Regions from separate parts of the Aquitalea aquatilis genome, predicted to be linked through region 2. Evidence: predicted binding sites of a transcription regulator. Region 2 holds the regulator's gene; each other region holds the start of a gene.

Region 1 (7,541 bases), 2.0 Mb from region 2:
GGCCGCTGCTGCGGATTTGCCTGCTTGCGCTGGCGCAGGTGTGTGGAAGTGGCTCTTTTCATCGGCATCTTCCCGAGCATGTAAGGAGGCGCCGCCGGCGGCGGCTCATGCAACATAGCCTAGCCACAGGGCAAGGCGCTGGCTTCGCCGCCGCGCTGGCTGGCCTTGACATGGTACATGGCGTGATCGGCCTCGTTGACCAGTTGCTCGGCCGTGGTGCCATCACGCGGGTACAGGCTGTAGCCAATGCTGGCCCCCACTTCCAGCCGCTGCCCGGCCACGGTGATGGCTTCGCCGATGCTCAGCCGCAGCTTGTACATCAGCTCGCCCAGCGCCGCATCGGTGAAGTTGCCCTGCAGCAGGATCAGGTATTCATCCCCCCCCATGCGCGCCACCATGTCGCTGCCGCGCACGGTATGCAGCAAGCGGCGGGCGACAATCTGCAAGACCTGGTCGCCGATGGCATGGCCATGGCGGTCATTCACTTCCTTGAAGTGGTCCAGATCGACAAACAGCACGGCGAACGGCGCGCCATTACGCTGCGACAGCTGCAATAGCTGCTCCAGCCGCTGGAAGAACAAGGCGCGGTTGGCCAGCCCGGTCAGGCTGTCGTGGTGGGCCAGATAGCTCAGTTCGCGCTGATTGTCGTACAAGCTGGCCATGTGGCTGTTGATCTGCCGCTGCATGCGTTCGAAATTGCGCGCCAGTACGCCGATTTCATCATTGCGCTCCACCGGCAGCACCTGCTGCAGCTGGGTTTCGGAAAAACTGCTGGCGGCCTGCGCCAGGGTGTTGATCGGCCGCAACAAGGCGCGGGCGAACACCACCGCCAGCAAGATGGCGATGGCGCTGAAGGCCAGTACCATGTGGATGATGCGCAGCCCCAGCGGCGCAGCGCTTTCCAGCACCGCATCCAGCGGCTGTACCAGCCCGGTCACCACGAAATCATCGCGATTGCCCAGCCCCACCGGCTGGCGCACAAAAGCCATCACCCGGTCTGCGGCCTGCTGTGGCTGTTCCAGCCCGCTGAGCGCCAGATTGTTGAGCTTGCGCTCGAACAGGGGCTGGGTGGCGGCAAAGCTGTCCTGCATCAGGATACGGCGGCCCTGCTCGAAACCGAAGGTTTGCGTCGGGTCGGGGTGGACCAGAAAATCGCCCCAGCGGTTGGCCATATACAGCTGATAGCCCTTGGGCAAGTCGGCACGCAGCTGTCCCAGCAGCCGCTGCAGATCGAGACTGATCACCAGCAGCCCACCCGGCTGGCCGTCGCTGCGCGGCAGCGGCGTCGCCACCATCATGCCGGGGCGTCCTTCGGCGTCATGTGCGGCCCGTTCGTGATTGATGCCGATGGCTGACTGGTAGATTTGCCCGGCCGGCAAGGCCAGGGTTTCAAACACATAGGGGAAGTGGCCTTTTTCCTGCAAATCCGCGCCCGCCACCCGCAGGGTCAGCCCGCCACTGCTGTCTACCCTGACCAGTTCCAGCCCGTTGTCAGCCGCACCGATCAGCCTGACCTGCAAGTATTCGGGATGCAGCGCCAGCATGCCGGCAAATGCCTGCGCCAGTTCGTCGCGCGCCCCTTGTGCCTGCTGGCCGCCATGACTATTGATCACCTGGGCCACCTGCACCAGCCGTGCCAGCAGCATGGCGTCATCGGCGGCCTCTTCCTCGGCCTGTTGCAGCCGGCGGTTCACCCCGCGCGCAGCCATCAGCAAATCGCCCTGCGCCGCCGACACCAGCATGGTGCGGTTGGCGGTAAAGGCGTAATAGCCGGTGAGGCCGGACGACAGGATGCCGAACACCGCCAGTAGCAGCGCCAGTTTCACCAGCAGACCGGAGCGCATGATTCAGAAGCTCCCCGGCCGGTCGCCGGAATAGATTTTTTGCCATAGCGCTTCACGCTGCGCGGCATTTTCCACCGGCTGCAACCACAGCACTTTGGCACCGGGTTTCAGTTCGTCGCTGGCGCTGAGGGTATTGGCCAGCCCCTGACGGGTCGGCAGCAGGGCACTGACTGCGGGTTCCAGCATGTAGTTGATCCATTGCTGTGCCAGCCGTGGCTGGCTGCTGGCTGCGGTCATGGCCCAGCAGTCCAGCCAGGCCAGCACGCCTTCGCGCGGGATGGCATAGCCAACATCGGCCCCGGCCTGACGCAGGGAGTTCAGCTGCTGGGTGCCGTAGTTGCCAAACATCAGCGCGATCTTGTGGCGGATGAACAATTCCGTCCCTTCTTCCGGCAGGCTGTAAAAAGTCAGTACGTTGCGCCGCAGCGCAATCAGCCGCTGCACCAGCCTGCCTTGCTGCGCCGCGCTCAGCGTAAAGGGCTGCTCGATGCCGCTGGCTAGCGCGCTAAAGGAGAAATTGTGCTGTCCGCTATTGAAGTCGAGCACCTTGTGGCGATAACGCGGGTCCCACAGCACATTCATCGTGTCGGGCGGTACGGGAAACTGCCGCCGGTCGTAGATGATGCCCATGGTGGAATAGGTGAAGGGAACGGCATACAGCCGGCCTTGCTGCTGCAAGCCGGGAATGGCCGCCAGATTGCGAAAGCGCGGCAGCTGACGGCGGGTATTGGGCAGCAAGGCCGGGTCCAGCGGCTTGAGCAGACCGGCGGCGAAATAGCGCTGCATTTCGGCGGTATTGGCAGCCAGCACATCGAAACGCGGGCCGGTGGACGCGTGCATCTTCGCCCACAGCGCCTCGTCCGAATCGACAAAAGTTACCTCCACGCTTACCTGAAAGCGCTGTTCGAAGGCATGCACCACATCCGGATCGGCATAGCCAGGCCAGGCCAGCACGCGCAGCACGTCCTTGGCCATGGCCAGTTGGCAGCACAACAGGCAGCCGATTACCCCCGCAAGCAGGCTGAATTTATTGAATGCCACGATTGCATTTCTTTTTTTTCAATTCACCGTTTGAATGTAGCTGCTTGTCATCCCTTATACCTAAGTATTTTTACGAAAATTCGATCAAATGACCACGGCGGCAGCTGGTGGGTCTGGCCGGCCCATGCGCCCGGCAGCAACACGAGCGGGGTCGCAGCCGTGTCGCCACGCACCGAAGCGGTGCTTTTTACCTTCAATGCACCAATTAACAGCACAGACGTACAACAAAACACCGTTTTGGTGCATCAACGCACCAGTAGCACCCTCCCAAGCCACACTCGGCATCACCGAAAGCGGGCAGTGCTGTCACCATTTTCGAGCAATCACGGTTCAAACTGGTGCCACTGGTGACAAGCTGGCATTCCCCTTGCTTTAAGGAAGCCCCATAAAAGCCGACAACAACGGGACTCGCCATGCCAAACTCGAATTCACCTTCCGACGTACTGTTCCTGCTGCTGGGGGCCATCATGATTCTGGCCATGCATGCAGGCTTCGCCTTTCTGGAACTGGGCACCGTGCGCAAGAAAAACCAGGTCAATGCCCTGGTCAAGATCCTGACCGACTTTGCCGTATCGGCCATTGCCTATTTCTTTGTCGGCTACAGCGTGGCCTATGGGGTGAACTTCCTGGGGGATGCCAGCCATATTGCCCAGCACAATGGCTATGAACTGGTGAAGTTTTTCTTTCTGCTGACCTTCGCCGCCGCCATTCCGGCGATTGTGTCCGGCGGCATTGCCGAACGGGCAAAATTCCACCCGCAATCGGCTGCCACCTTCCTTTTGGTCGGCTTGGTTTATCCCTTCTTCGAAGGTATTGCCTGGAATAACCACTATGGCGTGCAAGACTGGCTCAGCCACAGCTTTGGCCAGCCTTTCCACGACTTTGCCGGCTCGGTGGTGGTACATGCAGTAGGCGGCTGGATCGGCCTGGCTGCCGTACTCAATCTGGGCGCACGCCGTGGCCGCTACAGCAAGGAAGGCCGCATCTCGGCCCATCCGCCCTCTTCCATTCCGTTTCTGGCACTGGGAGCGTGGATTCTGATCGTCGGCTGGTTCGGCTTCAACGTGATGAGCGCACAAAGACTGAACGGCATTTCCGGGCTGGTGGCCATCAACTCGCTGATGGCCATGGTGGGCGGCACGCTCAGCGCGATGTGGGCCGGCAAGAATGACCCCGGCTTTATCCATAACGGCCCGCTGGCCGGCCTGGTGGCGGTGTGTGCCGGCTCGGACATCATGCATCCGCTGGGTGCGCTGATGGTGGGGCTGGCGGCAGGTGCGATGTTTGTCTGGCTGTTCACCCAGACCCAGAACCGCTGGAAAATTGATGACGTGCTGGGGGTATGGCCACTGCACGGCATCTGCGGTGCCTGGGGCGGCATTGCTGCCGGCATCTTCGGCCAGAGTGCACTGGGTGGCCTGGGCGGCGTCAGCCTGGTTTCCCAGCTGCTGGGCACGGCCGGCGGCATCGCCATCGGCTTTGGCGGCGGTTATCTGGTGTATGCCGTGCTGCGCAAGACTGTGGGCATCCGGCTGGATGAAGAAGAAGAGTTCAACGGGGCCGACCTCACCATCCACCAGATCACGGCCACTCCCGACCGTGAAACCAACTGGTAATTGACTGGCCGGTCGGGCCTGCCGTACGGGCCCGACCACGATGTCATAATCTTGATCCGCCTCAGACATTGGCGGTTTTGTCCGACAAGAAGACACACAGCGCGCAGGGCCTCCGCTATGCTGACGAGAAGCATTACCCGCAGGCAGCTACCGGAATCATGAGCACGCAATTCTCCCCGCACGGCAGGCGCTCCCTGCGCACTCGCATCACACTTGGCATGCTGCTGGCACTGGTCATTACCTTGTGGCTGGCCACCCTGCTGATCAGCCATAGTCTGCGCCAGCAGATGGAAGACACCATTTCCGCCCAGCAGTTTTCTACCGTATCGCTGGCTGCGCGCGAAGTGGACCGCTCGGTAAGAGAGCGAGTACAGGCATTGCAGTCCCTCACCACACAGTTCAAGGGCAAGCCGGTCACTGCGGCCGCCATCCAGCCCGAGCTGCAACGGCGGCCCATTTTGCTGATGATGTTCAACTGGGGCATCGTGGTACTGGACAAAAATGGCCAGGTGAAAGCCAGCATCCCGGAAAGCCTGGGCCGCAACGGTCGCTCCTATACCGACCGCGCGTTCTTCCAGCTGGCCATGCAGCACGGCGGACGCTATATCACAGAGCCAATGCAAGGCCAGTACACCGGCAAGCCAGTGATTTCCATGCTGGAACCACTACTGGATGCCAATGGCAAGCTGGTGGGGATGATCATGGGGATCACCAATCTGGCACAACCCAATTTTCTGGATGACATCAGTTCGGCGCGCTATGGTGCCACCGGCAGTTTCTTCATTACTGCACCACAAAGCCGCCGCTACATCATGTCCTCGGATAAGCAACGCCTGCTCAAGGCCGGGCCGCCACCCGGGATCAACCCGCTGTATGACCGCTACCTGTCCGGTTACCAGGGGTCGGGCATTGCCGTCAGTTCGCGCGGGATCGCCGAGTTGTCCTCCAGCGTGCGCATCCAGTCCACCGGCTGGCTGATGCAGGCGGTCTTGCCGACGACAGAAGCCTTCGCCCCCATCCGCACCTTGCAACAGCAGCTGTTTGGCCTGGCGCTGTGCCTGACCATGCTGGCCGGCGGCTTCTGCTGGTGGTGGCTGCGCCGACAGCTGCTGCCGCTGTCCGAGGCCACCGCCCTGCTGGCCGGCATGCGTGATGGCACGCTGCCCAAGCAGGCGCTGCCGGTGCGGCAGCAAGATGAGCTTGGCCTGCTGGCCACCTCGTTCAACGGCTTGCTGGAGCGCATCCTGCGCGAAGAAGAGCAAGCCAGCGAACACGCCGCCAACCGGCTGCTGCGCAAGATCGTGTCGCACATTCCCGGCGTGGTGTTCCAGTACCGCCTGTTCGAAGATGGCCACGGCTGCCTGCCTTTTGCCAGCGAGGCTTTACTGGATTTGTATGGCCTGACACCGCTGGCAGTCAGCTGCAACGCCGACCCCATGCGCGCCATGCTGCACCCGGACGACGCGGATGCCTTCTTCAGTGCCATGCATGCCTCGGCCACCAGCCTGACGCTATGGAATATCGAGTACCGCATCGTGCTGCCCGACGGCCAGCTCAAATGGCTGCGGGTGGATGCCATGCCCGAGAGAGACGGCCCCTTCGTCACCTGGTATGGCTATATCGCCGACATCAGCCAGGCCAAGGCCATGGAGGCCGAGCTGCGCATTGCGGCCACCACTTTCCTGACCCAGGAAGGCATCATGGTGACCGACCGCGACGGGGTGATTCTGCGGGTGAATCCGTCCTTCTGCCAGATTACCGGCTACAGCAGTGCCGAGGTGGTGGGCAAGACCCCGGCCATTCTCAGCTCGCACCGGCATCCGCCGGCGTTCTACCAGCAACTGTGGCAGTCCCTGCTGCAGGATGGCCGCTGGCAGGGTGAAATCTGGAACAGCCGCCAGAACGGCGAAGTCTTCCCGGAATGGCTCACCATTACCGCCGTGCACGACAGCGACGGCCAGACCAGCCACTACGTGGCCATCTTCCAGGACATTACCGAGCGCAAGGCCGCTGCGGACGAAATCCAGACCCTGGCGTTTTACGATGCCCTCACCCACCTGCCCAACCGCCGCCTGCTGCTGGACCGGCTGCAGCACGCGCTGGATGCAGCACACCGCCAGCAGCAATACGGCGCGCTGCTGTTTCTCGACCTGGACAACTTCAAGTCGCTGAACGACACCATGGGGCATGACATCGGCGACCTGCTGCTGCAAGACGTGGCCGCCCGCCTGCACCACGGCATGCGCGTGGGCGATACCGTGGCGCGGCTGGGGGGTGACGAATTCATCGTGATGCTGGAAAACCTCGGCCCGCAGCGCGAAGCAGCGCTGCGCGAGGCTGAAAGCGTGGGCCGCAAGATACTGGCGCAGCTCAAGCAGCCCTACGAGCTGCGCGGCCACGACTACCGGGGCAGCTGCAGCCTGGGCATCGCCCTGTTTGCCGACGAGCACGCCAGCACCGAAGACATCCTCAAGCAGGCTGATCTGGCCATGTATCAGGCCAAATCGGCCGGCCGCAATACCCTGCGCTTTTTCGATCCGCTGATGCAGGCGGAAATCAATGCCCGCACCCGGCTGGAAGCCGAGCTGCACCATGCGCTGGAGCACGGCGAACTCAGCCTGCACTATCAGCCGCAGATCCGCCACGGCCAGCCCTGCCAGAGCGTGGAAGCGCTACTGCGCTGGCACAGCCCGCAACAGGGGCTGCGTCTGCCCGGCTCCTTCATTCCGCTGGCCGAACAGAGCAATCTGATCCTGGCCATCGACCACTGGGTGCTGCAACAAGCCTGCACCCAGCTGGCCGCCTGGGCCGGCCATGCCGACACCGCCAGCCTGAGCATCGCGGTCAATGTCAGCGCCCGCCAGTTTCACCAGAGCGATTTTGTCAGCCGCCTGAGCCGCCTGCTGCAAGACAGCGGTGCCAACCCGGCCCTGCTGAAACTGGAAATCACCGAAAGCCTGCTGCTGATGAAGCTGGACGACGCCGGCAGCAAGATGAACAGCCTGCGCCAGCTGGGCATTACCTTTGCCCTGGATGATTT
Region 2 (7,541 bases):
CGCAGCAGCACCTGTGAGGCGGGAAAGGCCCGCGCCAGTTGTTCGGTAATATAGACCGAGCGGTGCTGGCCACCGGTACAACCGATGGCGACTGTCAGGTAGCTGCGGTTTTCACGGCTGAATTCCGGCAGCCATTTGGCCACCATGTGACGAATGTCTTCGGTCATTTCAGCGACCAGCGGGTGCTGCAGGAAAAAATCGACAATCGGTTGATCCCGGCCGGTCAGTGGACGCAGGGCAGGGTCGTAGTAGGGATTGGGCAGGCAGCGCACATCGAAGACATAGTCGGCATCCAGCGGGACGCCATGCTTGAAGCCGAAGGACTCGAAGATGATGGTCAGCCGGCTGCTGTCTGCCTCTACCAATTCCTTGATCCAGCTTTTCAGTGCATTGGCCGACAGCTCGCTGGTGTCGATGCGAATGCCCATTTCCTGGATGCTGGCCAGTAACTCCTGCTCCAGCCGGATGCATTCTTCCACCGTGGAGCCGCTGCCGGACAAGGGGTGGCGACGACGGGTTTCAGAAAAGCGCTTGACCAGGGTTTCCGGCTTGGCTTCCAGAAACAGCAGTCGTACGTCCACGCCTTGCTGGCGCAGCTTGTCCACTTCCTGTGGCAATGCGCCGAGCGAAGGGCTGGAACGGGTATCCACGCTGATGGCGATTTGCTCGTAGCCATAGTCGGCATACAGCGACATGGCCTCATGCAGCATGGTGGCTGGCAGATTGTCCACGCAATAATAGCCGGAGTCCTCCAGCGCGCGCAGGGCAATGGATTTGCCGGAGCCGGACAGGCCGCTAATCAATATCAGGCGCATTTTCCTGATCTCTGAGGAAGTTGGTATGGCGTTCGATGAATTCACGCGTGCTGTCGATGCCACGCAGTTGCAGGATGTAATTGCGTACTGCCGCTTCCACCAGCACGGCCAAGTTGCGGCCTGCAGCCACTGGCAGCACCACCTTGCGTACGGTGACACCCAGAATGTCCTGGGTTTCGGACTGGATATTCAGCCGATCCAGTGCCTGCATGGCCTGGTCGTTGGCTTTGACCAGATGGATGATCAGTTTGAGCACCTTTTTCGGCCGGACGGCGGTTTCACCGAAAATGGTGCGGATATTCAGAATGCCCAGGCCGCGCACTTCCAGAAAGTCGCGCAGCAGGGGCGGGCAGCGGCCTTCCAGTGTTTCCGGGCCGATGCGGTAGAGTTCCACTGCGTCATCGGCCACCATGCCGTGACCGCGTGAAATCAGTTCCAGTGCCAGCTCGCTCTTGCCCATGGCCGAGTCGCCCATGATCAGCACGCCGATTTCCAGCACATCGAGAAAAACCCCATGTAGCACTGTTGAAACCGCCAGCGCACGCGCCAGATAGATGCGCAGCACATCCATCAGGTAGGGGCTTTCCAGCGGCGTGCTCATCAGTGGCACGTTATGGGTGTGGCAGTAGTCGCGCAGCAGCTTGGGTACCTGCTGGCCATTGGCCACCATCACCACCGACATGGTCTTGTGGAACAGCTGGTCCAGCGCGGTCTTGGCGGCGGACTGTTCCAGCCGGTTCAGGTAGTCGACTTCGGCCAGACCCAACACCTGTACACGGTTGGGGTGGATGAAGTTGAGGTGACCCACCAGTGCCAGCGTAGGGCGCTGCTCGTCATTGCCGATGGGGCTGTCGGCACCACCGGTGCCGGCCACCCAGGTCAGATTGAGCTTTTGCTGATTGTCCTGATACAGCCGGCGCACGGTGATGCTAGGCATTATTGGTATTCCATGCAGTGAGCAACTGGTAGAGCTCGGCGCGGTTGGTGGCAGTCAGCAATTGTTCGCGCAGCTGTTTGCTGGAGAAGAGCTGGGCCAGTTCCGACAGTACCTGCAGGTGCAGGTCGGTGGCTTGTTCCGGTACCAGCAGTACAAACAGGCTTTGCACCGGCTTGCCATCCGGCGCATCGAAGGGGATGGGGTTCTTCAGCCGAATGAAGATGCCGGCGGCTTCCTTCAGACCACGGGCACGGCCATGCGGAATGGCGACTCCCTGGCCCAGTCCGGTGGAGCCGAGCTTTTCCCGGGCAAACAGGCAGTCGAAAATTTCACTGCGCGCAATGCCGTGGGTGTTTTCGATAAGGAGGCCCACCTGCTCGAAGACGCGCTTCTTGCTGGCGACATCCAGGTCCGGGAGGATGTGATCCTGTGTCAGGATTTTGCCGATCAGGCTCATAGGAATGTGTGCACGCGGCTACAAAAACTGGCCAATTCTACGTTGCCTTCATCAAAATGAAAAAGGCTCCGTGCAAATAAAAACGGGAACCCGCTGGGTTCCCGCATCGTCGGTCAGGTGATTACAGGGTGGCTTCCGGTTGAACCTGCGGAGTCACGCGGTGTTCGCTCTGTTTTTCCTTGTGCTTGAGTACCTGTCGATCCAGCTTGTCCATCAGCGAGTCGATGGCAGCGTACATATCGGAGTCGGTGGCTTCTACGTGGATGTCCTTGCCGGAGAGGTGAACGTTGACTTCTGCCTTTTGCACCAGCTTGTCTACCGACAGTGTGACGGTAACGTCGATAACGTGATCGACATGGCGGGTGATACGTTCCAGCTTGCTTTCCAGAAATTCGCGGAGGGCCGGGGTTACTTCGAGGTGGAGACCGGTTACTTTGAGGTTCATACCCTAACTCCTTCTTGTGTTGACTGCCCGGTCGGGTCGGCCGGGCAAGCGGATATTCTTCAAGGCGTCCTACAATGCCTTGCGCAGGTTGACCGGTGGAATCTGCATAGCTTCACGATACTTCGCAACGGTACGTCTTGCAACCTGCATGCCCTGTTTACCCAATTCGTCGGCAATGGCGCTGTCAGAAAGTGGCTTGGCCGTATTTTCGCCGTCTATCATGCGGCGGATATGGGCCTTGATGGCAGTGGCCGAGCATTCGCCGCCACTGTCGGTTTCCAGGGAACTGCCGAAGAAATATTTCAGCTCGAACAAGCCGCGCGGGCAGAGCAGGTATTTCTGGGTAGTCACCCGGGAAACGGTTGATTCATGCAGTCCCAGCTCGTCTGCGATATCGCGCAGGATGAGCGGACGCATGGCCACTTCTCCGTGTTCAAAGAACGCTTGCTGCCTTTCCACTATAGCTTCCGACACTTTCAGGATAGTGTCAAATCGCTGCTGGATGTTCTTGACCAGCCATTTTGCTTCCTGCAGGCGGCCGGAAAGCTCGCCTGCACCGGCACGGTTTTCCGACAGCATCTGGGCATACAGCTGGTTGACCCGCAGCCGGGGTACGGCACCGTTGTTGAGTTCGGCCACCCAGCGGCCGCGGCGTTTGCGCACGGTGACATCGGGGATGACGTAGTGCACGTCCTCGCCACCGAAACCGGCTGCCGGATGGGGGGTCAGCCGGGCGATCAGTTGCTGGGCCTGGCGGATGGCGGCGTCGTCGACGCCGAGTAGGCGTTTGAGCCGGGTATAGTCGCGATTGCCCAGCAAACCGAGGTGTTCTGCCACGATCTTGCGCGCCAGGGCATGGCCGTTTTCCTGCGGTGGCAGACGGTCCAGCTGCAGGCAGAGCGATTCGGCCAGCGAGCGCGCGGCGATGCCGGCCGGATCGAACTGCTGCAACAGGCGCAGGCCGACCATCAGTTCGTCGGCTTCCAGCTCCAGTTCCAGCGGCAAATGACTGGCCAGTTCTTCCAGATCGACGCTGAGAAAGCCGTTGTCGTCCAGTTCTTCGATCAGCAATTGCACGATGGCCTGATCGCGGGTGGGGAGCGTCAGTTCGCCCAGCTGGGCCAGCAGATGTTCGCGCAGGCTGACCGGGCAGGGGACGTTGAGCATGGGGTCGAACTCGTCGTCGCCGTCGTTGCGGCGGCTGCCGCTGCCCCAGTCGGTGAGTTCGCCGCTGCTGTCGTCACGCGGGTTGCTGTCGCTGTCATTGCTGTCGGAGGCGGGCGTGCTCTCTTCTCCGGCCGCCGGCGTGTCGCTGGTACTGGTGCTGCCTTCTTGTGTCGGGGTGTCGTCGCCGCGTTCCAGCATGGGGTTGTCCAGCAGGAAGCGCTCGACTTCGGTTTGCAGGTCGAGGGTGGACAGCTGCAGCAGCTTGATCGACTGCTGCAGTTGCGGGGTAAGCGTGAGTTGCTGTGAAACCCTGAGCTGTAGTGACTGTTTCATGGCTTACAGGTGGAAGTGTTCGCCAAGGTAGACCTGGCGCACTTTCTCGTTGTTGACCAGTTCTTCCGGTTCGCCGGAGGCCAGTACCGAGCCGTCGCTGATGATGTAGGCGCGGTCACAGATGCGCAGGGTTTCCCGTACGTTGTGGTCGGTAATCAGTACGCCGATGCCACGTTGTTGCAGGAAGGTGATGATTTTCTGGATGTCGATCACGGCAATCGGGTCGACGCCGGCAAAAGGCTCGTCCAGCAGGATGAAGCGCGGGCGGGTGGCCAGTACGCGGGCGATTTCCACCCGGCGTCTTTCGCCGCCGGACAGCGACAGGGCATTGCTTTCGCGCAGGTGGGCGATATTGAGGTCGTCCAGCAGCAGGCTGAGTTCCTTTTCCAGCTTGTCACCTTTGTAGCCGGCGATTTCCAGTACGGCGGTGATGTTTTCCTCCACCGTCATCTTGCGGAAAATCGAGGCTTCCTGCGGCAGGTAACCAAGGCCAAGGCGGGCGCGCTGGTGGATGGGCAGGTGGGTGATGCTGCTGCCATCCAGGGTGATTTCACCTTCATCGGCGCCGATCAGGCCGACAATCATGTAAAAACTGGTGGTTTTGCCCGCGCCGTTGGGGCCGAGCAGGCCGACCACTTCGCCGCTCTGGATCTGCAGGGCGACATCCTTGACGACGGTACGTTTCTTGAAGCGCTTTTTCAGCCGCTCGACTTTCAGAATGCTGGGGCCGCTCATGGTGCGTTTCCGTCGGGTTTCTTGGCGGCAGGGGCGGTGGTGTCCCTGGGCTTGGGCTGGATGATGGCGGTGACGCGGCCGCCATTGCTGCTGGCGCCGCTGCTGACTTCATACAGCTCGGTTTCGGTGTTGTAGGTGATGACGTTGCCGATGACCAGATCGTTGCCGCGCTTGACGCGGGCATTGCCGGTGAGGACGGCGACATGGCTGACCGTGTTGTAGTCCAGTTGGTTGGCCTGGCCTTCAATCCATTCGTTTTTTCCATCCATTTTCTGGCGGAACAGTACCTGACGCCCGGTGGCCTGCATGGTCTGGTTGCCCTGCTTGTCCTGGGTGACGGTGGCGCGGTCGGCGTTCAGTTTCAACGTGCCTTGCACGATGATGACATTGCCCTGCCAGACGGTAACGCCCTTGAGCTGGTCGAGATTGCCGCGATCTGCACTGATTTCAATGGGTTTGTCGCGGTCGGCCTTTTCGGCGTGTGCACTGTGGCCCGCGCACAGGGAAAGCGCCAGCAAGGCCAGGCGGGCGTAAGTGCGGCATTTATTTTTCATAGGTGACCTTTGCATTGGACAGCAGCTGCAATTGGCCGGTCTGCTGTTCATAGATGAAGCCGACGGCACTGCCGCTCGACTTGCCGTGATAGAAGTGGGTCAGCGTGGCGGCCTGCGCGATGTGGCGCACGGTATCGATACGCATATTGCTGCTGACCACGCGGGTTTCCGGCTGGTCTGCACTGGCCGGCTGGATCAGCGTGACTTTCTTGTCAAACAGCGCCTGTCTGGTCTTGCTGTTATAGCGCCCGCTTTCGCCAATGGCGTGGTAGGCGAGCACACCGTTCTTGTAGCTTTGCAGGTCTGGCGTTTCGAAATAGGACTCGGTGCGGTCAGGGTACTGCCACATGCGGCTGGCAATCATTTTTTCCTGCAGCATGCCCTTGGGGTCGTAGCGGGTAGCGACGACAGCATCAACCACGACTTCCGGCTTGTTGGGGTCGAGTTCGCGCTTGCTGGGCTCCCAGCGCGATACGGTATCCAGCCAGACCGTCAGCAGGCCGGTGATGAGGACCAGCAGGATAGGAAACAGCCGGTGCGAGCGGATCATGCCAGATACCTGGCCAGGATGGCATCGAAGTTGCCCTGGGCCTGCATGATGAGTTCGGCCAGTTCACGTACCGCACCCTGACCACCGGGGAAACCGGTGACGTAATGGGCGTGCTGGCGCACCAGGGTGGGGGCGGCCGGTACCGCCACGGCCAGCCCGACACGGCGCAGCACCGGCAGGTCGATCAGATCGTCACCGATGAAGGCGCATTGTTCGGCGCTGACATTGGCCTGCTCCAGCAATTGGGCCAGCGCTTCCTGCTTGTTGTGGATGCCGCCGAAATAGAAATCGATGCCCAGCGCGCGGGCGCGATGCTCGACGCAGCGGTCGGCCCGGCCGGAGATGATGGCCAGCTTGACCCCGGTGGACTGCAGTAGCTTGAGGCCCAGCCCGTCCTGCACGTAGAAGGATTTGCTTTCTTCGCCCTGGGCGTTGTAGTAGATGCGGCCGTCGGTCATGACGCCGTCCACATCCATGATCAGCAGCTTGATTTTACGGGCTTGTTCGGTGATGGCTTGCATGAGTTTCCTTGTTGGCGGGCTAGCGGGGCTAGACCACGCCGGCCTTGAGCAGGTCGTGCATGTGGATGGCACCGGCCAGTTTGCCGTCGGCATCCACTACCAGCAGGCTGGTGATGCGACGCTGCTCCATCAGGTGAACCGCCTCGGTGGCCAGCTTGCTGTGCAGGATGGTTTGCGGGGCGGGGCTCATCACCTGGTCGATGTTCAGGTCGTAGATATTGCCGGAATGTTCCAGCGTGCGGCGCAGGTCACCATCGGTATAGATGCCGCAGATGACATTGTCTGCGTTGGCGATGGCCACCATGCCCAGTCGCTTGTGCGACATTTCCAGCAGGGCGTCTTTCAGCGCGGTGCCGGGGGCGACACGTGGCAGCTCTTCGCCACTGTGCATCAGATCCTTGACGTGCACCAGCAGGCGGCGGCCCAGGCTGCCACCGGGGTGCGACAGGGCGAAGTCTTCCGGGCCGAACTGGCGCGCGTCCAGCAGGGTAACGGCAAGGGCATCACCCAGTGCCATTTGCACGGTGGTGCTGGTGGTGGGGGCCAGGCCCAGCGGGCAGGCTTCCTTTTCCACCTGGGTGTCCAGCAGAATGTCGGCTTCGCGTCCCAGCGAGGAGGCCGGATTGCCGGTCATGGCGATCAGCACCAGACCCTTGCGCTTGAGAGCGGGCAGCAGGGCGACCACTTCGCCGGATTCGCCGGAGTTGGACAGGGCGATGACCACGTCCTGTGCGGTAATCATGCCGAGGTCGCCATGGGCCGCCTCGGCCGGATGAACGAAGAAGGCCGGGCTGCCGGTACTGGCCAGGGTGGCGGCAATCTTGCGGCCGACATGGCCGGATTTGCCCATGCCAGTCACCACGATGCGGCCGGTGCAGGCCAGAATGGCCTCGACTGCTCGCAGAAAGTCGCCGTTCAGACGGCGCGACAGCGCCAGAATGGCGTCGGCTTCGGTGTGCAGCACTTCGCGTGCCAGGTCGAGTCGTGATGTTGCTTGAGCATTTTCCATGGGGGAAAGTATATCAAA
Region 3 (7,541 bases), 470 kb from region 2:
GATATTTCGGTAGACCACCAGTCAGCTCCATCTCCACCGACTGAGCGGGGAAACCTCCCCAACCAACGCCAAACCAGGGATGTTGCAGAAAAATTTCCCATGCTTTAGTCCACTCAATACGGCGACGAATACCAAAACCAGCAGAAAAGAAACGGTCTGCACCACTAACAACATGGATGGGAATACCGAGCCAGGCCAACAGTGCTGCAATCTGCTTACTAAATAATTGCGTCAATACTATCAAGACAACTGCGATCATCACAGCCCGGATCATTCGGCGGACTGTTTCAGCCTTATTCTGCCTTGACCAATACCATCCCAGCCCGGCAAAAATCAGCACATAAGCCCACACCAGACGTGCACCTGCACATGCTGACAGCCAAGCCAGAAGAAAAACGCTCCCGATGAAGAAAGACATACGCAATCGTCTTTTAGCATAAAGATAGCAGGCAGCCAGGATTCCCCAGCTTAAAAATTGGGCATACTGATTACGCTGCCCAATATTACCCATGATATTTGAATTTACCTCAGACTGATCAAATACCACATAGCCTTGAAATAAAGGAGCAAGACTCAACACCTGCAACAAGCCCAACACCACTTGCAGCATGGAAAAAATAAAAATGACTGTCGCCAGAATCAGCAAAAAATCTTCGCTGTTATTTTTATTGAAATGAATGGAGAACTGCAAACTCCAAAGAACAAGAAAGCCCAGTATTGCAATCAAGATTGTGAAATTCGCCAAATTATGACCAGTCATAGCCAGATAAATGGCAAAACACAAAAATGGTAGCAATACTGCAGAGATATTTAGTGAGGAATTATTCCGTGCTGGTAGGATAAATAGCATGGAAGTCGCCAAGAAAAACAAGCACGATGCATCCGACACCCAATCAGGCAGAGGCGCATAGCGCAGCCAGCTCAAAAAAGGCATGGTTACTGCCGCAGCAATTAATAAGCTGCCCATGGTTATCTTTTTAATCATCATAAAAAAAGGTGCTCTTTGCAGAGCACCTTCCCTAATTAATTACTCAATGATCAAAATCAGTTACCGTTGCGGCAGTTGGAAGGTACCCAGTTTGTTGGAAGGGTAGCTGCAGCACATTTCCACGAAATTGCACCACTTCCCGAACTAGGGCTCAAGGTCAAAGTATTAGCGGACCCGGTAGAGTCAACTAATGTGTTATAAGTCACGGTAATAACACCAGAGGTACCAACCACCACACTGGAAACAGCATTACCTGAAATAGATGTTGACAAACCTGCCGAAGCATTTGACGTCGGAAACTGGTTATTAGATGCGTAATATTCAGATACGGCAGTCTTGGCTGCAGATGCCAGCGACAAACCTTCCGTTACACGCGCACGCTTGGTGTAATCCTGGTAGGCCGGGATAGCGATGGCAGCCAGAATACCGATGATGGCAACAACGATCATCAGTTCGATCAAGGTAAAACCTTGCTGAATTTTGCTATTCATAACGTATTCCTCTTTATAAAGTTAACGACAACTCGATGGAAGGTACTGTGAAAATGTTGCACTGGCTTGACATGTCCACATGATTGAACCACTAGAAAGTTGTGGCATCATGGTTACGGTCAATCCAGACAATACCGTACTAGCATTAAAATTTACTACTATATTGCTGACTGACGATGCTGCCACTATATTGATTGAATCAATATATTTCGTTGCATAAGTGCTTGCCGACAAAATACCTGCTGACGCATTACTGGATGGCCAGCTATTATTACTGGTATAGCTATCCCAAACTGCAGACTTGATCGCATCGGCAGCCAGCAACCCTTCGGCTACCTTTGCTCGTATCGTGTAAGCCTGATACGCCGGTATGGCAATCGCGGCCAATATGCCGATGATGGCAACAACAATCATCAGTTCAATCAAAGTAAAACCATTATTGCCCCGCATGACCCTCTCCGTGGTATGCACTATCCATACCATGCAGAAAGCGTGCCAAGCGGCCCCATCCAGTAAATTCAGTCCGTCAGTACATCCCATAGCCCGCATTACGCGGCAGGATGTGACGTTTTTTGTCAGTTCGGGTGGTGCTTGCGGGCTGTGTTAGCATCCAGCCCATTCCCCATTCAGGAGTTTGCCGTGAGCAATCAGGACTGGCTGCAACGCAGCCGCCAGCATGTGTGGCATCCATGTACCCAGATGAAGCGCCATGAAACCTTGCCCATCATTCCCATCGCGCGCGCCGAGGGCGTGTGGCTGGAGGATTTCGAAGGCCGACGCTATCTGGATGCGGTCAGTTCCTGGTGGGTCAATCTGTTCGGCCATGGTAACCCCAGGATCAAGCAGGCAATCAAGGATCAACTGGATCAGGTAGAGCATGTCATTCTGGCCGGCTTTACCCACCAGCCAGTGATTGAGCTGTCCGAGCGGCTGTGCGCGCTGAGCGGCCAGGATCATGCGTTTTATGCCTCGGATGGTGCTAGTGCCACCGAAATCGCGCTGAAAATGAGCTTTCATTACTGGAAGAATGTCGGTCGTCCGGAGAAATGCCGCTTTATCAGTCTGGACAACAGCTATCACGGCGAAACTGCCGGTGCGCTGGCAGTGACCGATGTGCCACTGTTTTCCGCGACCTATGCGCCGCTGCTGAAACCCGGGGTACGTGTCCCCACCCCGGATGCGCGCCAGGCTGGCCCGGGGCAAAGTGCAGCCGATGTGGCAAGGCAGGCATTGCGCTCGTTGGAGAATGTGCTGGCCAAGAAAGCTGGTGAAATGGCGGCCATCATCGTCGAACCACTGGTGCAGGGCGCTGCCGGCATGGCCATGTACGATCCGGTTTACCTCACGGAGCTGCGCCGGCTGTGCGATCAGTATCAGATACACCTGATTGCCGACGAAATCGCGGTCGGCTTTGGCCGCACCGGCACTCTGTTTGCCTGTGAGCAGGCTGGGATCACGCCAGACTTTCTCTGTCTATCCAAGGGGATTACCGGCGGCTTCCTGCCCCTGTCCTGCGTGCTGACCAGCGATACGGTCTATCAGGCCTTCTATCACGATGAGGTGACGCGCGGCTTTCTGCATTCACACAGCTACACTGGCAATGCGCTGGCCTGCAGTGCGGCACTGGCAGTGCTGGATATCTTTGCCGATGAAGACATCATCGCCCGTAACCGCGAGCTGGCCGCAACCTTTAGCGCCATTCTGGCACCGCTGGCCGAGCGTGCCGACGTACGGCATTTCCGCCATACCGGCATGATCTGGGCCTTTGATGTCGACAGCCCCCGCTCGGACTTTGCACAAGCCTTTTTCTCAGCCATGCTTAAGCATGGTTGCCTGGTAAGGCCAATTGGCAAAACCGTGTACTTCATGCCGCCTTACATCTTGCAAGCAGAGGAGATGACTCAACTGTTTCAGGCCACAACACAGGTACTGGATGAGTTAAGTCAACAAAACGATGTTTTGACCGGGCCTGTGACTGCCTTGCCCTGAGTGCTACCTTGCTTTGGCCGGCTTAATTCAAATAGCATAGAGAGTGATACATGGCAGGGAACGATTTACATCCGCTTCCCCGCCTTTCATTCCCAGCGCTACGCCGCCTTGCCATGAGGACGCACGATGCAGCTTGCCTTGCCCGCCCTCGATAGGGATCCACGATTGGTCGACACCAACCCCGACAGCGTAGCCAGCTGGGTAGAGCGCTTGCCGTATAGCGACCTGCAGGAATGCGGCCGCCTATTGCTTGAGGCCCTGCGAGGCCTGAGCCGCACGCCGATGGAAGTAGGCAATCGGCACAAGCTGCTATTGCACTACCTCAAAGGGCTGGATCGCTACTATCCGGCGCTGGAAAGTGAGATTGTCCAAACCGACCTCACTTCGGTGGTGCGCACCCGCCAGTTGGCCATGCTGGGTGCCGCGCTGTTCGAGTCTATTTTTGTCGCGTTCAAGCTCACCCTGAGCGAACGCCTGGCCAAGCGCGGCCTGCTGGAGCGTGAGCAACAGCGCATTGAACTGCTGCTGTACACCATGATGGCGGCGCGGCAGCTGCTGAACATCTGTTGCCAGAGCTACAGCCCGCCCCCCGCGCACTTCTGGCAAGACTGCCACCAGCTGTACAGCTTTGCCCTAGCACGCGGCTGGCAGGAAAAACATCTGGAAAAGGACGACTCACCAGAGCTGATCTATCGGCAGATTCTGCTGCTGGGGCTCACCTCCACCAACCGGCTGTCGATGCCGGAATTGCTGGTGGCCAAGCAACTGATCATGGATCTGTCACGCCAGACCACCCTGCTGCCGGTGGAAGCCCTCAAGGGCAGGGTACATGGCTATCTGGTGGACTCCAGCCGCGACGAACCGCCACGCTTCCTGCGCGTACAGAGTGAAACACTGGATGCCGCCTGCTATCTGCTCGACCTCTCCCCTGCCATCACGGTACTGACGCATAGCGTGGAGCAGCTGACCCGGCTGCAAAACACCAGCCATAGTCCGAGCCAGGTTTACGATGAGCTGGCCCTGCTGCAATCGCTGGCCGCCGAATGGCAACAACCACGGCGGCGGCGGCATCAGCGCCTGCCGATACAGGAAGTCATCGAGTTGATTTCCACCATTCCTGCCATCTGGTATCGCAGCAATGGCATGAGCTGGGTACAGGCTGGCAACGAGCAGGCTGCGCCTCCGGCCAGCACCCGTGCACCACCGGCGCCCAGCCTGTTTGTGGTGGTGAATCAGAGTGCGACCGGCTTTTTGTTGCGCGGCCAGCCGCGTGGCCAGACACTGCGAGCCGGCGAGGCCATTCTGCTGACCCAGCCGGGCAAACCGGACACCGCCCAGCTCTGCATGATTTGCTGGGTATCGCTATTGCCGGATGGTATCGATGTGGAATGCGGCGTCGAGATCATCGGCCGGCAGCCCGAAGCCGTGATGCTCATCCCCAGCATCACCCATCCAGCCGATACACCACAATACGCGCTACGCCTGCCGGCCATCACCAGTCTGCACCGGCCACCGCTACTGGTCACCCAAGGCCGTCTATTCAGCCGGCTGCGTGAATTCCGCCTATGGGATACGGCTGGAGAAAGCCTGATTCGCAGCTCGCGGCTGGATAAGCAGTCACCCCATTTCCAGCTGATGGAATTTCGCGCCAGCGAGTACTTCTGAGCCATGCCACGGCAGTTTGCGGTACACTGGCTAGCTCGATATTCATAGCCAGACAGAGGATTTTGTATGCGTTCGGTGATTCATGCCGCCAGCCGTATCGTGGTCAAGGTAGGCTCCAGCTTGGTAACCAATGACGGCAAGGGGCTGGACCTGTCGGCACTGGCGCGCTGGGCAGCGGAAATCGCCGAACTCAAGCGTCGTGGCAAACAGGTGGTGCTGGTATCCAGCGGCGCCATCGCCGAAGGTTGCCAGCGACTGGGCTGGTCGGTACGCCCCAAGGGGGTGCACGAACTGCAGGCCGCTGCCGCAGTGGGCCAGATGGGCTTGTGCCAGGCTTATGAAACCGCCTTTCGTGAATTCGGCCTGAAAACCGCGCAAATCCTGCTGACCCACGAAGACCTGGCCGATCGCACCCGCTATCTGAATGCCCGCTCCACCCTCACGACCCTGCTCAACCTCAATGTCGTCCCCATCATCAATGAGAACGACACCGTGGTGACCGATGAAATCCGCTTTGGCGACAACGACACCCTGGGCGCGCTGGTCACCAACCTGATCGAAGCCGACGCGCTGATCATCCTGACCGACCAGCAAGGCCTGTATAGCGCCGACCCGCGCAAGCATCCGGATGCCATCTTTGTCCACGAGGCGGAAGCGGGCGACCCCAAGCTGGAAGACATGGCAGGTGGTGCCGGCTCCAGCGTGGGCACTGGCGGCATGATCACCAAGATCCTGGCCGCCAAGCGCTCGGCACGCAGCGGTGCTGCCACGGTGATTGCCTGTGGCCGCGAGCATGACGTGCTGTCGCGCCTGGCTGATGGAGAAGGGATTGGCACCCAGTTGCTGGCACCGACCAATCGCATGGCCGCCCGCAAGCAGTGGCTGGCCGATCACCTCAAGCTCACCGGGCGCATCGTGCTGGACAACGGCGCCGCCCTGGCCGTGCGCGAACGTGGCACCAGCCTGCTGCCGGTCGGCGTCACGGCTATCGAAGGCGATTTCCTGCGCGGCGAGGCCGTGGCCTGTGTTGATCCGCAAGGGCTGGAAGTAGCGCGTGGCCTGGTCAACTACAGCTCGGACGAAGCCCGCCTGATCATGAAGAAAACCACCCGCGAGATCGAAGCCACGCTGGGTTATATGGTGGAACCGGAATTGATCCACCGCGACAATATGGTCACGCTGTAATTAATACGGCAGCAAATAGAAAAGGCAGCGCAAGGCTGCCTTTTTCATATCTACAGATATCGTGACTCAGAAAGAGTACGACAGATTCATACCGACTTCCTTGGTGGTATTGCGTGGCTCCATACCGGAAATGATCCAGTTGCCACATACGGCAGTAGATGTATCACTGTCCTTGATATTCCAGTAGCGATAATACGGAGCCAGCGACAGGTAGTTACCACTGCTCAGCTTACGGTCGAAAGACAAGTTCAACTCATAGCCATAACCGTCTTTCTGACGGTTATTCAGATTGCTGCACGAAGAACTGATATCGCTCAACCGCGACTCCTGGCTCCCGCTTATCACATACTTGTAGGCTATGCGAGGCGAGATCATCCAGTCGGCGTTGAGCGTGTTACGGCTGCTAATGCCAAACAGCAAATAGCTGTACATGGAATTGCGCTCATAGCCACCCCAGCCAGACTGTTCCAGATGGTCATCCAGTCGGCGATAACCAATGCCGAACTCTGGTGTCAGCGTAGTAAAGCTCAAAGCAAAATCATGCTGATAAACCAGGCTGAAATCAAAATTCTTACGACTAAGGTCACTGAATTCACCTGATGCGCTGGAGTAATCAGCACTGCCCCAAGCATAACGACCACGCAACAGGAATGCATCGCCCTTATCGTTCACATCTTCACGTATAGCCATGTTAATACCCAGCATACGTGCTTTTTCCGTCATGAAACTGGAGCCGTCCACCGTTTCATGATAGGTCTCGTGATACCCCTCAATACCCAATTGCACTGGCGGCATGGTATTGGCAGCCCATGTCGAAGTTGAGGCAACAGCAGCAAGCAGAAAAGCGAATTTTTTCATTTTAATGACATGATTATAAATATAGGGAGTGATCATTTTGATTTCATGAAATGCCAATGTCAAATAATGTAAATACCATCAAATTGCTGTGCAAAATAAAAAACACCGCCCGGTACAGGGGCGGTGTCCAAATAAGCACGATCAGCCGAAGGCCACTACTCAAGAGACATCGATATCCTTAATCTTGCTCCGCATCCGGCTGCCTGGCATCAACTTGCAAATCGCGGGACCGGCGTAACTCCAGCGAGCGGGCAATCACATACGCCATCATCGAGCACAGGAAAAACAGCAGCATCACCAGTGCAATCGAACGCAGGGTTTCAGTCAGTGCATTCCACAGCTCCAGCAGCCAGCGCGCACCGGTA
Region 4 (7,541 bases), 670 kb from region 2:
GGCACGCCGGTGCGTCCGCTGGCACCGTTGCACCCGCCCTGTTACGGGCAGAATGTGGTGTCCGCTCGCGTCAATGGCCCGGCCGGTCGCCAGGTGCCGGTGGGTGAAAGCCTGCTGGGGCGTATTCTCGATTCTCTGGGCCGGCCTCTGGATGGCAAGGGCCCCATCCATCCCGAAGCTTATTTTCCCCTGCATAGCCAGCCGATGAATCCGCTGGACCGTTCGCCGGTCAAGCAGGTGCTGGATGTGGGCGTACGCGCCATCAATGGCCTGCTGACTGTCGGGCGTGGCCAGCGGCTGGGCCTGTTTGCCGGCTCGGGCGTCGGCAAGTCGGTACTGCTGGGCATGATGGCGCGCTTTACCCGCGCCGATGTGGTGGTGGTGGGGCTGATTGGCGAGCGGGGTCGCGAGGTCAAGGACTTCATCGAAAACATCCTGGGCGAGGAGGGTATCGCCCGCGCCGTGGTGGTGGCCGCCCCGGCGGACATGCCGCCGCTGATGCGTCTGCACGGTGCGGCTTATGCCACGGCACTGGCTGAATATTTCCGCGCGCAGGGCAAGGACGTGCTGTTGCTGATGGACTCTGTCACCCGCTATGCCATGGCCCAGCGCGAAATCGCCCTGGCCATCGGCGAGCCGCCAGTGACCAAGGGCTACCCGCCGTCAGTATTTGCCCGGCTGCCGCAGCTGATCGAGCGCGCCGGTAATGCCGCCAACGGTGGTGGTTCCATCACTGGCTTCTATACCGTGCTGTCCGAAGGCGACGACCAGCAAGACCCGATTGCCGACTCGGCACGGGCCATTCTGGATGGCCACTTTGTGCTGTCGCGCGAACTGGCCGAGGCCGGGCACTATCCGGCCATCGATATCGAGCAGTCCATCAGCCGGGTGATGGTGGATGTGGTGCCGCCCAAACAGATGGACCAGGCGCGCTATTTCAAGCAGCTGTATTCGCGTTATCAGCGCAATCGCGACCTGATCAGCGTGGGGGCCTATGTACCGGGCTCGGACCCGGTGCTGGACGAAGCCATGCGTCGCCAGTTGCAGATGACCAGCTTTCTGACCCAGCCCATGCACGAGTCACAGGACTACACCACCAGCCAGTTGCAACTGGACAGTGTGCTGTCGTAAGCGGCTAAGCCATGGCGCAAAGCAAATACACTTTTCTGATCCAGCTGGCCGAGGACAAACAGGCCGCCGCCGCCGAACGCATGCGTCAGGCGCAGGCCAAGGTGCTGGAGGCAATGAACCGGCAGGAGCAGCTGGAAAATTTCCGCAATGAATACCGCGAGCGCTTAACCACCGGCGGAATGAAGGGCATGAGCATTGCCCAGTGGCAGGACTTTCAGAAATTCCTTGGCCGGCTCGACGAAGCCGTACGTATCCAGCAGGGCGATACCGAATTCGCCAAGCAGCGTTTCATCATGGAACGCCAGGCCTGGCGCAACGAGCATAAAAAGCTCAAGGCCTATGAAAAGCTGCTGGAGCGGGAGCGCGAGCGCGAACAGCTGGTGCAGGCGCGGCGCGAGCAGAAAACCACCGATGAATTTGCCACCCGCCGCTTCTGGGACCAGACCCACGGCGAGGACTGAGCCTCGCCGCTGTTGTCACTGGCTCAGGCCTGCAGCAAATGGGCGCGGCCTTGCACCGTCAGCCCCACCATGCTGCCACATGCTGGCAGCGGCCAACTGGCGCTACGCAACTGCAGCGGGCTGCTCAGTTGTGGCAATTGCAGGCTGAGCAGGCTGGAATGGCCGCCAAAATCACACTCCACCACTTGTGCCATCACCGCTGGCGCGGCGTCAGCCTCGGCCTGCAGCGACAGTTGCTCCGGGCGCAGCATGATGCTGCCCTCGCCACAGAACTGTCCGTCATTGATGGCAATCTCCCCCAGCGCACAGTGCGCCCGGCCAGCCTTGATCTGTGCCGGCAGGATCAGTGCCTCGCCCAGAAACAATGCCGTAATCTCGTCGGCCGGCTGGCTGTATAGCTGCTGTGGCGTGCCGGACTGGATCAGCCTTCCCTGACGCATCACGGCCAGCTGGTCGGCAAAGGACAGCGCCTCGGCCTGGTCGTGGGTGACCAGAATGGCGCTGATGCCGGCCTCGCCCAGCAGCTGCGCCACCATCTTGCGCATGGCTGCGCGCAAGCCGGTGTCCAGTGCCGAGAAGGGTTCATCCAGCAGCATCAGCTGTGGCTGTTGTGCCAGTGCCCGGGCCAGCGCCACGCGCTGCTGCTGGCCGCCAGACAGTTCATGCGGCCAGCGCTGCAGCATGTGCTGCTCCAGCGCCACCATCTCTACCAGCTCGGCGATGCGCTGCTGGCGGGCAGGTCCCTTGTCTGACAGGCCAAAGCCGATATTGTCGGCCACCGTCAGGTGGGGAAACAGTGCGCCATCCTGCGCCACATAACCGATGCGGCGCAGATGAGCGGGCAGGGCGCGGCCATCTGCGGCCAGGGTCTGGCCGTTCAGGCTGATGCTGCCGCTGTCGGGAAACTCGAAGCCGGCGATCATGCGCAGCAGGGTGGTCTTGCCCGATCCGGAAGGGCCGACAATCGCCAGCCGGCTGCCGGCGGTGGCATGCAGGGAAACATGGTCGACAGCCTTGACGCTGCCGTAGTGTTTGCTCAGTTCGTGCAGATGCAGGGAGGTCATCGTCCAGCAGTCCGTTTGGAATGGTGATGGAGCAGCCAGGTCAGCGGCAGCGACAGCAGCACCATCAGCAGCGCATAGGGCGCAGCGGCAATGTAGTCGATTTCGCTGGTCATGGCCCAGAAGCCGGTGGCCAGGGTGCGGGTGCCGTTGGGTGCCAGCAGCAGGGTGGCGGTCAGCTCGTTGCTGATGGCCAGAAACACCATGGCCATGCCGGCAGCCGCACCGGGTGCGGCCAGCCGCAGGGTGACCCGCCACAATGCCTTGCCGGGTGTGCAGCCCAGGCTGCGTGCCGCGTATTCCAGCTCGGCCGGTGCCTGGGCGATGCCGGCGCGCAGGCTGATCAGGGCGCGTGGCAGGAACATCAGCAAATAGGCCAGCAGGATGGTCAGCACTGTCTGGTACAGCGGCCGGGCAAAGTTGATGGTAATGGTCACCAGCGCCAGCGCAGTAACGATGCCGGGCAGGGAGCTGGTGATGTAATTGCAGCCCTCCTGCAGGCGTTGCAGGCGGCTGGGGGCGCGCACGGACAGCCAGGCCAGCGGGATGGCTGCCAGCACCGTGAGCAGGGCTCCGGCGGCGCCAAACAGCAAGGTCTGCCGCAGCGCTGGCCACAGCGCATCGTTCTGCCATGCTTCGCGTCCGCCAGACCACAGCCAGTGGCCCAGTGTCAGCAGCGGCACGCCCAGGGTCAGTGCTGCCGTTGCCAGGCACAGCAGCAGGGCCGGCAGGCCCCAGCGCCAGCCCAGCCTGGTTGGTACTGTCTGGCGTGCCGAGCCCGAACCTACGCGGGCGTAACGCGCATTGCCACGGGTGGCGGCTTCCGCGCTGAGCAGCAGCAGACAGCACAGCGCCAGCACGCCCGCCAGCATATTGGCGGCCGGGCCGTTAAAGCTGGACTGGAACTGGTCAAAAATCGCGGTGGTGAAGGTGTCGAAGCGGATCATGGCATACAAGCCATACTCGGCCAGCAGGTGCAGGCTGACCAGCAAACCACCGCCCCAGATCGCCAGGCGCAGTTGCGGCAGGGTGACACGCCGGAATCTCGCCCACGGGGCCAGGCCCAGCGCCGCGGCACTATCTTCCAATGCCGGGTCCATGCGCCGCAGCGCGGCGGCGGCCGGCAGATAGATAAACGGGAAATAGGCGATGACAGACAACAGCACAGCCGCCGCCAGGCCGTTGAAGGCGGGCAGCAGGCTGATCCAGGCATAGCTGTGCACAAAGGCGGGTACGGCCAGTGGGGCAATGGCCAGTGCCGACCACACGCGTCGGGCCGGCAAGTCGCTGCGCTCGGTCAGCCAGGCCATGGCAATGCCCAGCGCCACGCACAGCGGCAGCGTCAGCACCACCAGCAGGCTGGTGTTGAACAGCAATTCACCCACGCGCGGGCGGAATACCAGCCTGGCCACCGTCTCCCAGCCGGTCTGGATGGAAATGACGATGATGAAGGCCAGCGGCAGCAGCGCCAGCAGTGAGACCAGCAGCGAACTGCCGCTGAGCCACAGTGGCAGCCGCCGCCCCGGCAGCTGCAGGCCCGGAGTGGTGGCTGGGTGGGTAACATCGGCTACCGCGGTGGCAGCCGATGTGCTGGATGACGAGCTGGGCATGGTGTTACAGCAGGCCGGCCTGGGTCATCAGCTCAACCGTCTTGCGGCTGTTCAGGCGGGAAGCATCGATCTTGGGCGCATCCAGATTCTTCAGCGGCACCAGCTTGGGGTTGGACTGTGCGCCCAGGCCCACGGCGTACTCAAAAGAATTCTCGGTACGCAGGATGTCCTGACCACCCTTGCCGGTAACCCATTTCAGGAAGGCCTGGGCTTCTTCCTTGTGTTTGCTCGAAGCCAGCACGCCGCCACCGGACAGGCTGACAAAAGCACCCGGATCTTGTTGCTTGAAGTAGTGCAGCGCGGTGTTCTTGCTGTTTTCACCCGTCTTGCTCTGGTCGCCGAAGTAGTAATAGTGATAAATCACGCCGCCATCGATCTGGCTGGCATTCACCGCCTTCATCACCACGCTGTTGCCCTTGTAGGGCAGGGCGTTGGTTTTCATGGCTTTCAGCCAGGCCAGCGTGGCTGCCTCACCTTTTTGTTCCAGCAGGGCGCTGACAATGGCCTGGAAGTCGGCACCGGCCGGAGCCGCAGCCCAGCGGCCTTTCCATTCCGGTTTGGCCAGATCCAGCAGCGACTTGGGCAGCTCTTTCTGGTTCAGACGGTTCTTGTTGTAAACAAATACGGTGGAGCGCGCGGCAATGCCCACCCATTTGCCCTGGGCCGGGCGGTAAGCGGGGTCAACCTGGGCCAGCGTGGCCGGTGCCAGCGGTGCCAGCAGCTTGGCATTGTCTACCAGCACCATGGCCGGCGAATTCTCGGTCAGAAATACATCAGCCGGCGAGGAAGCCCCTTCCTGCACGATCTGGTTGCCCATTTCGCTGTCGCTGCCATTGCGCACCGTTACCTTGATGCCGGTTTCCTTGGTGAAGCCTTCCACCCAGGATTTGGTCAGGCTTTCATGCTGGGCGTTATACACCACGATACCTTCGGCGCTGGGGGCGGCGTGGGCGCTGCCAGCAAACAGGCTGGCGAGCAACAGGGTGATTTTGGCAAAGCGGGAGGAAGGGCTGGACATCTGGACGGTGCTCCTTGCTGAAAACTGAAAGGAAAGGCCGGGCCGGCGACAATACTTGGATTCATCGTCGGCGCTGACGCTGGAAGGCACTCATTGTAATGCAAAAGATAATGATTCGCATTAATAAAATTAATTGATGATGATTTGGCCGGCTGCGCGCTGTCAGTCTGCAGCTGGCATGCTAATTGCTGCTATGCCTGCATCTTTCCTAGGGGTTTCGGCCATGACGATTACCGTAATTCCGGCGACCAGCGCCAAAACTGCCATGCCGCAAGGGCAGGTGGACGCCAGTCCGCAAGATGGTGGCGGCCTGTTTGCCAGCTTGCTGGGAGCGCAGATCGGCAACCTGAGCAATGCCTTGTCCGGCCAGTCCGCTGGCAGCAGCGACGACAGCAAAGGCAAGCAGAGCAAGGATTCTGCGGCGTCTGATGATGCAAGTGCCGCCGATACCTCTCCCAATATGCTGCTCGCCGCCTTGCCCATGCTGCCGGCGGCCTTGCCGGTGCAGCCGGTACAGGACAAGCCTGCCGTCAGTACCACGCCTGGTGATGTTGCGACTGCCACAATCAAGGACGTGGCTATTGATCCACTGCTGCAGGGTGCGGCGGCACTGAAGCGTCAGCACGGCCTGTCAGCGCAAGAATTGCCGGCCAATGACGGCACTGCGCAGCAATTCTTGCCGCCCAATGCCGATCAACTGGCATCGGCCAGCCAAAGTGCCAACCAGGCGGCGCAGACCGCACAGGCCAGCCAGACCAAGATGTTGACCATCTCCCAGCCGATGACCGACCCCAATTGGTCAAAGGCCCTGGGGGATCAGGTGATGTCCATGGTCAGCATGAAAATGGACAAGGCCACCATTCAGGTCAATCCACCGCAATTGGGGCCGGTGGAAGTCACGCTGAAAATGAATGGCAATGACCAGGCGCAGGTGATTTTTACCTCAGCCGTGCCGGCAACCCGTGAAATAATCGAAAACAACATGCCGAAACTGGTTTCCATGATGGCTTCCAGTGGTATAGCTCTTGCCGATGCACAGGTTTCCAGCGGACAATCCGGGAATCGGCAACAGCAATTCAACCAGAACCAGAATGGCCGCCGCCAGAATGCCGCTGGCAACGATGAAGACGACACGCTGGCAGCCATCCAGTCCGCACGAGGGATACTCAGTATCTTTGCCTGATTTTGCTCAAAAGGGGGCTCTATTCAGTTCGTGCGGAAATCTGGAAAATAAAATAGGGAAATGGCTTAAGCTTTCCCTATAAACCTAACGTACGGACTGATGACCCATGGCAGAAGACAAAAAAGCGGAAAAAGCGGACAAGGGCGAGAAAAAAGCGGGCGGGGGCAACAAGCTGATGCTGGTGGTGGTTATCCTGCTGGTCTTGGTACTGGCCGGCATGGGCGGTCTCGCCTATGTGATGTTCAGCAATATGAACAAGCCGCATGACGGGGCCGCACAGACCGAACAAACCAAAGAAAAACCGAAGAAGAAAAAAGAAGGCCCGCCTATCTTCGAAAAACTGGAAACCTTTGTTGTCAATCTGTCTGGTGGTGATGGCAGCCTGCTGCAAGTGGACATGCAGGCTGAACTGGGCGATGAAGAAGCCAAGAAAAAATTCACTGACTACATGCCCAAGATTCGCAGTGCGCTGATTCTGCTGCTGTCGTCCAAGTCGGCCACCGAGCTGGCCACCCCGGATGGCAAGGTGAAGCTGAAGGCGCAGGTGAAGCAGATCATCAACGAGTCCATGGATGCTGGCGAAGAAGAGCCGGTGCAAAGCGTACTCTTCACTTCCTTCATCATTCAGAAGCAGTAAGCGATGGGCGACGATATCCTGTCCCAGGAAGAGGTGGACGCCCTACTCAGGGGCGTCACCGGCGAGGACGAAGATGATGACAGCGCGCAGGACTCGCAAGGTGTCCGCGGCTACGATATCGGGCGGCAGGAGCGCATTGTGCGCGGCCGCATGCCGACGCTGGAAATCATCAACGAACGTTTTGCCCGCAACCTGCGTATAGGCCTGTTCAATTTCATCCGGCGCAATGCGGAAATTTCCGTGGGCCCGGTACGGGTGCAGAAGTACAGCGAATTCATTCGCAATCTGGTGGTTCCCACCAACCTCAACCTGGTGCATGTCAAACCGCTGCGCGGTACCGGGCTGCTGATTTTTGACCCGGATCTGGTTTTCCTGATCGTCGATAATCTGTTTGGCAGCGATGGGCGCTACCATGTGCGCGTGGAAGGGCGTGATTTCAC

The links. The regulator sigma-54, encoded in region 2, starts transcription at its own class of promoters, with help from an activator protein. The targets are predictions, from matches to a motif close to CTGGCACGCTTCATGCTT.
Region 1: FAZ30_RS00150 (ammonium transporter) is a predicted target of sigma-54. The motif match lies at 3,241-3,258, and genes of this name have one in related genera.
Region 3: FAZ30_RS07100 (pilin) is a predicted target of sigma-54. The motif match lies at 1,961-1,978, and genes of this name have one in related genera.
Region 4: FAZ30_RS12510 (flagellar hook-length control protein FliK) is a predicted target of sigma-54. The motif match lies at 5,455-5,472, and genes of this name have one in related genera.

Annotation. Positions count from the first base shown of each region.
Region 1 is NZ_CP039731.1:22,978-30,518, forward strand. Features, by position in the region: gene FAZ30_RS00135 (Hpt domain-containing protein) at 1-62, opposite strand, end outside; gene FAZ30_RS00140 (diguanylate cyclase domain-containing protein) at 120-1,844, opposite strand; gene FAZ30_RS00145 (extracellular solute-binding protein) at 1,848-2,885, opposite strand; gene FAZ30_RS00150 (ammonium transporter) at 3,299-4,501, shown strand; gene FAZ30_RS00155 (bifunctional diguanylate cyclase/phosphodiesterase) at 4,660-7,541, shown strand, end outside.
Region 2 is NZ_CP039731.1:2,003,470-2,011,010, forward strand. Features, by position in the region: gene rapZ (RNase adapter RapZ) at 1-815, opposite strand, end outside; gene hprK (HPr(Ser) kinase/phosphatase) at 796-1,752, opposite strand; gene ptsN (PTS IIA-like nitrogen regulatory protein PtsN) at 1,745-2,209, opposite strand; gene hpf (ribosome hibernation-promoting factor, HPF/YfiA family) at 2,331-2,654, opposite strand; gene FAZ30_RS09405 (RNA polymerase factor sigma-54) at 2,724-4,154, opposite strand; gene lptB (LPS export ABC transporter ATP-binding protein) at 4,158-4,889, opposite strand; gene lptA (lipopolysaccharide transport periplasmic protein LptA) at 4,886-5,443, opposite strand; gene lptC (LPS export ABC transporter periplasmic protein LptC) at 5,433-5,993, opposite strand; gene FAZ30_RS09425 (KdsC family phosphatase) at 5,990-6,514, opposite strand; gene FAZ30_RS09430 (KpsF/GutQ family sugar-phosphate isomerase) at 6,543-7,523, opposite strand.
Region 3 is NZ_CP039731.1:1,537,185-1,544,725, reverse strand. Features, by position in the region: gene FAZ30_RS07110 (PglL family O-oligosaccharyltransferase) at 1-988, opposite strand, end outside; gene FAZ30_RS07105 (pilin) at 1,045-1,479, opposite strand; gene FAZ30_RS07100 (pilin) at 1,501-1,929, opposite strand; gene FAZ30_RS07095 (adenosylmethionine--8-amino-7-oxononanoate transaminase) at 2,119-3,468, shown strand; gene FAZ30_RS07090 (hypothetical protein) at 3,595-5,133, shown strand; gene proB (glutamate 5-kinase) at 5,200-6,318, shown strand; gene FAZ30_RS07080 (hypothetical protein) at 6,385-7,212, opposite strand; gene FAZ30_RS07075 (hypothetical protein) at 7,355-7,541, opposite strand, start outside.
Region 4 is NZ_CP039731.1:2,673,582-2,681,122, forward strand. Features, by position in the region: gene fliI (flagellar protein export ATPase FliI) at 1-1,131, shown strand, start outside; gene fliJ (flagellar export protein FliJ) at 1,143-1,592, shown strand; gene FAZ30_RS12495 (ABC transporter ATP-binding protein) at 1,616-2,656, opposite strand; gene FAZ30_RS12500 (ABC transporter permease) at 2,653-4,263, opposite strand; gene FAZ30_RS12505 (iron ABC transporter substrate-binding protein) at 4,268-5,281, opposite strand; gene FAZ30_RS12510 (flagellar hook-length control protein FliK) at 5,505-6,464, shown strand; gene FAZ30_RS12515 (flagellar basal body-associated FliL family protein) at 6,571-7,101, shown strand; gene fliM (flagellar motor switch protein FliM) at 7,105-7,541, shown strand, end outside.